2 linked regions of the Gimesia benthica genome follow. The main gene of each other region encodes a partner of the protein of the gene in region 2 in a complex. Links are inferred from orthologs where the notes say so. Each region holds a gene or a part of one and is shown on either strand. Other genes may lie near its edges. The genes, in order: secY and secA.

Region 1 (3,183 bases), 3.3 Mb from region 2 along the record:
GGTCTTAGTGGCGAGCGTCCTTAACACCCTTCTTACCAGCAACGGTTTTCTTACCACCTTTGCGGGTACGGGCATTGGTCTGTGTATTCTGGCCGCGTACGGGCAGTCCGCGACGATGACGAATTCCGCGGTATGACTGAATGTCCCGCAGACGGGCGATGTCCTGCTGTGTGGTTCGACGCAACTGACCTTCGACGGAATAGTCGGTATCCAGTACGTTCACGATACGACTCAGCTCATCGTCGGTCAGGTCTTTGGCCTTCATCTGGGGATTGATTTCCAGCTTGAAGCAGATATCAAGAGCCGTTACCCGACCGATGCCGTACAGGTAAGTCAGGGAAACATAAACAGGTTTTTCGTTCGGAATATCAACACCGAGAATACGAGGCATTTTATTTCACTCCGCTGGTTGTAAAAACTGAAATTAAATCATGCAAACTGAGTGCGAGACTAACCCTGGCGCTGTTTATGACGAGGGTTGGAAGAGCAGATCACGTAAACACGGCCCTTCCGTCTGATGACTTTACAGCTCTCACAAATCCGCTTAACACTGGCTCGGACTTTCATCGTACTACGATTTCTCTATTAGTTTGGTTCACGTTTGGCGAGTCAGCAGAGAGAACCTCTCCGGCTCAAACACTGTAACTCGTGTAAATTCAGATAGTTGCGCCCATAAAATGAGCAAACTCCGGCTTCGTATCAAACCTGTACAATTTCCGAAGCGGAGCGAATCAGGAAATTATAAACGCATTATGCGTAAATCGACAAGCGAAACACCCCTTTTTTGGTGAATTTCGCTGCGACTCGCCCGTTTATGCCTTACAGATCGCTCTCAAGTAATCCAGAGTAGTTTCGCATAACCAGATGGCTGTCAATCTTGTTGACCAGGTCCAGCACTACAGAAACCACAATCAATAATCCGGTTCCACCGTAAAAACTCGCCACCAGGAAGTCGACACCCAGCCAGGTTGATACCAGCGTTGGAATAATCGCGACCAGTGACAGGAACGCAGCCCCCACATATGTGATACGAACCATGACTGCTTCCAGATAGGCGGCTGTCCGGGCACCAGGACGATATCCCGGAATGAACGAACCGTAATCTTTCAGGTTTTCTGCCATATCCTTGGGATTAAAGGTAATCGCCGTCCAGAAGTAGCAGAAGAAGTAAATCAATATCACATAAGAGATTGTGTATACAAAACCACGACTCATCGGCTGGAAAGCCCCGTCCAGCATGGACAGGAAGGTGGAACTGGTCCACACCGAGCTCATCCAGTGGAAGACAAAGTAAGGGAACATCAGCAGACTGGAAGCGAAGATGATCGGCATCACACCTGCCTGGTTAACACGCAGCGGCAGTGACTGACGCTGACCGCCGGAAACCCGACGACCCCGTACGTGCTTGGCACTCTGAATCGGAATCCGACGCTGTCCCTGGGTAATCGCAATCACCCAGACAACGACGAAGACAAACACGAGAGCGAGAATCAGCAACCGGTCAATCCCGGTGTCGGTTCCCAGTGCGATCCCTTTATCCAGAGCCGGTTCAATCAGACTCCAGCCTGCCTGCGGCATCCGGGCCAGGATTCCTGCCATAATCAGCAGACTGATCCCGTTTCCGATTCCGTAAGCGTCGATCTGCTCACCAATCCACATCAGGAAGATCGTCCCGGTGGTCATGGTGATGGTCGCCACCATCTGGTAATAGAGGCCGCCGTACCCGTCGAGGATCAGACTCTTACCCGAGCCCAGACCACCCGCCAGAGTATGGATCCAGAAGTAACTCTGTGCCAGACAGATCACGACCGTTGCATAACGTGTATATTCATTAATCTTCTTGCGCCCGGCTTCACCCTCTTTCTGCAGACGTTCCAGCGGTGGATAGACTGTCCCCATCAGCTGGAAGATAATCGAAGCAGAGATGTAAGGCATAATGCCCAGACCGAAGATGGTACTCTGACCAATATTCGAGGCCGAGAACAGTGAGATCACCTGCATCACCTGTCCCAGGCCACCCTGTTGGTTTTGCAGATCCTGTAATGTCTCGGAAAGCTGTGCCTGATCGATGAACGGCAGCGCAATCCAGAACCCCATCCGGTAAACTGCCAGCAGAATGAGTGTCAGCAGAATTTTTCGACGAAGCTCGGGAATCTTGAAGAGTACAGTTAATTTACCGAGCATGGATAGCGGTCCTTTGTGTCATAACTCAGCAGAAGAAAAATGGATAATCTTTGTGCTTCAGATCTTAACGAATAGAGAAGAAAAGGGGAATCGTATTCCTGTCTGCTGAAATCAAGTCCTTGAATCAATTACTTATGACAAAATCCGACTGACTGAACCACCGGCTGCCTGAATCTTGGATTCTGCAGATGCGGAGAACAGGTGAGCAGTCACGCTCAGCTTTTTGCTGAGATCGCCGTTACCCAGGATTTTGACCTGATCGAACCGACCTTTAGCCAGTCCTTTCGCAGCCAGAATTTCCGGAGTAATTTCAGCACCGTTGTCGAAGGCCTGCTCGAGAGCAGCTACGTTAACAACAGCAACCTTCTTGGCGAACTGTTTATTATTGAAGCCACGTTTAGCAACACGCATTGCCAGCGGGGTCTGCCCCCCTTCGAAGCTGGTACGACGGGATGCACCCGCACGGCTGCCATAACCTTTGTGACCGCGAGACGATGTTTTACCATGACCCGATCCCGGACCACGACCAACACGCTTGCGTTTTTTATTCTTTTGAATTCCGCGGTGAACGTCATCAATAATCATTAGACTTCTACTCCTCTCAAGCGTGCAATATCGTCACGGGTTCGCAGTTTTGAGAGCCCATCAATTGTGGCTTTCACTACATTGATTGGATTGTTGGATCCACGACTCTTTGTGTAAATGTCGGTAATTCCGACTGCTTCTACCACAGAACGCACACCAGTGCCGGCAATAATACCAGTACCAGGACGAGCGGGTAACAGCAGAACGCGGGAAGAACCGAAGCGACCGACGACCTCGTGAGGCACGGTGTGCTCAACGATCGGCACTTTGACCATGTTGCGATTGGCCTGCTTGACTGCTTTATCCACAGCCAGCGGCACTTCGATCGCTTTGCCATAACCCCAGCCTACCCGGCCTTCTTTATCGCCTACGACGACCAGAGCAGTAAAGCTGAACCGACGGCCCCCCTTGACT
Region 2 (4,424 bases):
GGAGCTGGGGGCAGCGGTGGCGGACCAGCCTGGTATTTTTCTTCATCGGGACTGTTCTGCATGTGCAGTCTCCACAGGGGGTTAGGTGTCGTTATGCACTTGGTCTTGCTCTGTGAACTATACGAAATTCGTTGATTTTAGCCAGACGTAGATATTACAAATCCCCCAGACTTGGCACATTGGTTGCAATTCTGTATGACCAATCCTTTCTTTTATTCGAAGTAAACCGCTGGTCAGAAGGCGAGACCGCCATTGACCATATTTTTCAAAATAAATAAACTTCGGAAAGAGAAGAACTTACAAAAATTAAATGTCTTCTGGACCGTCGACGGTAGGAGACCTCGCTCTATTTACGTCGGGCGGGGTGATAATGGGCTCCCTGCCAGTATGACAGTGAGCCCTGACTGCCCGGAAGCAGCAATCGTCTAAATTTTAGAGAATTCGAGTTCGGGTTACATAATGGAATTCCTTGACAAACTGGGTGAGTGGCTGACAACAGTTACGGCATGGTTAGAGCGGTTTCTGACAGGATTGTTTGGCTCTTCTAATGAGCGACAGATCCGCAAACTGGGCTTCGTGCGTGACAAAGACGGCAAAGATGAAATCACTCCCGGTTCCATGCTGGCAGAAATAGACAGCTTCGAACCGGAGCTGATGAAACTGACCGATGAGGAACTGAAACAAACCGCCGACAGATTAAGAGCAAGGCTGGCTGCGGGTGAAACGCTGGACGATATTCTGACCTATGCCTTCGCTGCGGTGCGTGAATCGGCCCGTCGGAATTTGAATATGCGTCACTATCCGGTGCAGATGATTGGTGGTTATTTCCTGCACAAAGGGACGATTGCGGAAATGGTCACCGGAGAAGGTAAGACGCTGGTTTCCTCCCTGCCTGCATTCCTCAACGCACTTTCCGGCAAAGTGCATATCGTCACCGTGAACGATTACCTGGCACTCCGTGATATGGAGTGGATGGGACCAATTCATATCGCTCTGGGACTGACCGTTGGTGCGATTCAGTCGAGGATGGGACCCGAGGAGCGGCAGAAGCACTATGCCTGCGACATCACCTACGGGACGAATAACGAATTTGGTTTCGATTATCTGCGCGACAACATGAAGCCGGTCAAAGAGCTGCAAGTGCAGGGGCCGCTCAATTTTGCTGTCGTGGACGAAATCGATAACATTCTGATCGACGAAGCCCGTACGCCTCTGATTATTTCAGGTCCCGCCCAGGATGATGTTACCAAGTATTCACGGGCAAATTCCGTTGCGTTGAAACTGAAGGTCGGTGAAGACTTTGAAGTCAAAGAAAAAGAACATACCTGTCACCTGACCGACGCTGGTGTGAAACATGCCGAGGAACTGGCAGGTGTAGAAAGCTTCTATACAGCAGGTAATATGGAGTGGCCGCACCTGATCGACAATTCACTCAAGGCACATCATCTCTACAAACGTGATGTGAATTATGTAGTGCAGCAGGGCGAAGTCATCATCGTGGACGATAACACCGGGCGTCTGATGCCTGGTCGTCAATGGGGCGATGGTCTGCATCAGGCAGTCGAAGCCAAAGAAGGGGTTAAAATCAAGGAAGAGTCACAGACTCTGGCCACAATTACCCTGCAGAACTTCTTCAAGCTGTATGACAAGCTGGCCGGGATGACCGGTACTGCGATGACCGAAGCAGAAGAGTTCTGGAAAATCTATAAGCTGGATGTGGTCACGATCCCAACGAACCGTCCGATGCAGAGAATTAACCATCCGGATGTGATCTACCAGACGGAAAAAGAAAAATGGAATGCGATCGCTGATGAAGTTCGCGAGGTCCATGCGACAGGGCGACCAATCCTGGTCGGTACTGTGTCTATTGAGCAGTCTGAAATTGTCAGCCATCGTTTGAGTAAATACGGTATCCCCCACAATGTGCTTAACGCCAAGAATCATGAGCGTGAAGCAGAAATCATTGCACAAGCTGGTCGAAAAGGTGCCGTGACGATTGCCACCAACATGGCCGGTCGTGGTACTGACATCATCCTGGGGGGAAGTGCCGAGCATCTCGCCTGGGAAGAACTGAGCCAGAAATACGACTCCCGAATTGAGATCCCTAAGGCAGAATGGGACTCCAAGGTCAAGGAAATCGAAAAACGGGAAGGGATGGATGTCGAAGGCGAAGAAGTGATGCAACTGGGCGGATTACATGTGATCGGCTCTGAGCGACATGATTCCCGACGTATCGATCTCCAGCTCCGCGGTCGTTCCGGACGTCAGGGGGACCCGGGTTCCAGCCGGTTCTTCCTCTCACTGGAAGACAAACTGATGCGTGTGTTTGCCGGTGAATGGGTGAAAAACATTCTGGCACGTCTGGGCATGGAAGAGGGTGAGGCCATCGAAAGCGGGATGGTTTCCAAGCGAATCGAAGGCGCCCAGAAAAAAGTAGAAGAACGGCATTTTGAGCAACGAAAACACCTGCTCGAATACGACGAAGTGATGGACGAACAACGTAAGAACGTCTATGGCTATCGTCAGCGGATTCTGGATGGGTGTAACTGCCGTGAGCTGATTATTGAAATGATCCAGCGGCAGGTTGATGAAGAAACTGATCGGCTGCTCGACAGCAGTTATCGCTGGGATACGATTGCAGCCTGGTCAACTCAGGAAGCCCATATCGAGGTGGACGCCTCCGACGTCAGGGATATGACCTACGACCAGCTGGTCAGCTTCCTCAAAGACGAAGCTGCCTCACAGGCTGATGACCTGATCGCCGAACAGATCAGTGAAAATCTACCGGAAGAATATGAAGATGACTGGAACTGGCAGGCACTCACGAAATGGGCGAATGCTCATTATGGTCTGAATCTGAATGATCGTGAGCTGAAGAAAATCGGTCGCGATGGGCTGCATCAGTTCCTTTACGATCATGCCTTGAAGGCAATCGAACGAATCGATTTTACTCCGCTGGAAAACTTTCTGGATGAAGACTGGGGGATTCGTTCCCTGTCAGGGTACCTGAATTATCAGTTCGGCCTGGAAGTCGATCCCCAGGAGTTTAAAAATCTGAGTGTTACGGAATCGAAAACGAAGATTCTGGAGAAAGTGAAAGAGCTTTACCACGAAAAAGAAGTGACCTTCCCGGTCACCGTGGGCATGTACAACTTCCTGGGGAATCAGCAACCCGGGAACGAAGCCAACAGCCGCGTGGGACTGGTGAAATGGGCCAATTCCCGTTTCCATTCCGATCTGGATCTGGAAGCACTGAAGGGGAAGCAGGTCAGCGAAATCCAGAAGATTCTCTCCGCTGAAAGCGAAAAGGTCTTCGTCAATGGAGAGGCTTCTACCCGGATTGAGAAATATCTTTCCGAAGCCTATTCGGAAGACCTGCAGGTCATGGGAACACCAGCCGAACATAAGGAATCCACTCTTCAGGAACTCGCTACCTGGGCACAAAAAGAGCTGGAACTGGATGTGACTACAGAAGAGTTGGAGCCACTCTCCACAGATGAAGTCCGGACTCGTCTGTACCAGGCGTACAACAAGCGTTATCGGCCTGAATTAAGCCAGGCTGAGCGTTCTTTGATCCTGGAAGTTCTGGATACATCCTGGAAAGATCACCTGTATTACATGGACCATCTGCGGTCCGGGATTGGACTGGTGGGGTATGCTCAGAAAGATCCCAAGGTCGAATATCGACGCGAAGGGATGAAGGCCTTTGACGCAATGTGGGGACGCATTGGGCAGCAGGTCACATCTGCGATTTTCCGTCTGGAAAAGCAGAGTCCTGATTTCGTTGGGTCCTTGTGGCAGGTCACTTCAACGGTACATGAAGAGGTGACCGACGATTTTGAATATGATGATCCGACAGGCGAGCAGGATAATGCTCCCGAACCGGAACAGCGTTCGATTGAGCCCATTGTAAACGATCAGCCCAAAGTCGGTCGAAATGATCCCTGCCCCTGTGGGAGTGGGAAAAAATATAAGAAGTGTTGCGGCCAGGCCTGATCGGCTCCGGTTTCCAGCCTGTTAATTTCGTAAGGGGAATGGACTCCCGTGCGTTTGGTTTCGTATCTGTTGAACCTGGTTTACGGTCTGCTGCTGATCGCAGTCTCTCCCGTGTTGGCCTACCGTGCTCTGGTATTGAAGAAATATCGCTCAGGCTGGAGCCAGAAGTTTCTCGGTAAGCTACACGAACGTGAAGGGGATCGTCCCTGTTTCTGGTTCCATGCGGTCAGTGTAGGCGAAGTGCTGCAGCTTCCACCACTGCTGACAATTCTGCGTGAACAACATCCGGAACTGGAATTCGTGATCACGACGACTACCCACACTGGGTATGCGGTGGCCCGGGAAAAGTTTCCCGGCCATACGGTATGCTATTTCCCGCTGGACTTCTCCTGGTCCGTAAAACGAGCCCTGCAGCGGATCCGTCCCTC

What was found.
Region 1: the proteins of secA (region 2) and secY are in contact, whole or in part, in a crystal structure (PDB 3DIN), measured with the Thermotoga maritima proteins. The link is inferred for Gimesia benthica from one-to-one orthologs. Residues at the interface, in WP_004082002.1 of Thermotoga maritima: Glu261, Ala262, Arg263, Lys300, Ala301, Arg302, Thr303, Ile304, Ile305, Leu323, Tyr324, Asp325, Pro326, Val329, Ser330, Tyr333, Ile336, Lys340, Phe345, Val349, Glu363, Phe364, Tyr374, Ser375, Gly376, Gly377, Glu393, Ile395, Thr482, Ser483; in WP_004081795.1 of Thermotoga maritima: Glu108, Gly109, Glu110, Glu111, Ala236, Glu237, Arg238, Arg239, Ile240, Thr241, Ile242, Gln243, Tyr244, Ala245, Arg246, Arg247, Val248, Thr249, Gly250, Arg251, Arg252, Val253, Tyr254, Gly256, Ala257, Ser258, Thr259, Tyr260, Leu261, Pro262.

Annotation. Positions count from the first base shown.
Region 1 is NZ_CP043930.1:4,322,979-4,326,161, reverse strand. The notes cover bases 3-2,866. They hold secY (preprotein translocase subunit SecY), read right to left. Parts: upstream 2,185-2,866; coding sequence 820-2,184; downstream 3-819. Other genes in these bases: rpsE (30S ribosomal protein S5), read right to left, coding at 2,769-2,866; rplO (50S ribosomal protein L15), read right to left, coding at 2,317-2,769; rpmJ (50S ribosomal protein L36), read right to left, coding at 451-567; rpsM (30S ribosomal protein S13), read right to left, coding at 5-391. Outside these bases: more of rpsE, read right to left, coding at 2,867-3,183. UniProt on the Escherichia coli protein: The central subunit of the protein translocation channel SecYEG. Consists of two halves formed by TMs 1-5 and 6-10.
Region 2 is NZ_CP043930.1:998,096-1,002,519, reverse strand. What follows is about bases 92-4,196. They hold secA (preprotein translocase subunit SecA), read left to right. Parts: upstream 92-459; coding sequence 460-3,996; downstream 3,997-4,196. Other genes in these bases: F1728_RS04050 (3-deoxy-D-manno-octulosonic acid transferase), read left to right, coding at 4,045-4,196. Outside these bases: F1728_RS04060 (sulfite oxidase-like oxidoreductase), read right to left, coding at 1-62; more of F1728_RS04050, read left to right, coding at 4,197-4,424. UniProt on the Escherichia coli protein: Required for protein export, interacts with the SecYEG preprotein conducting channel.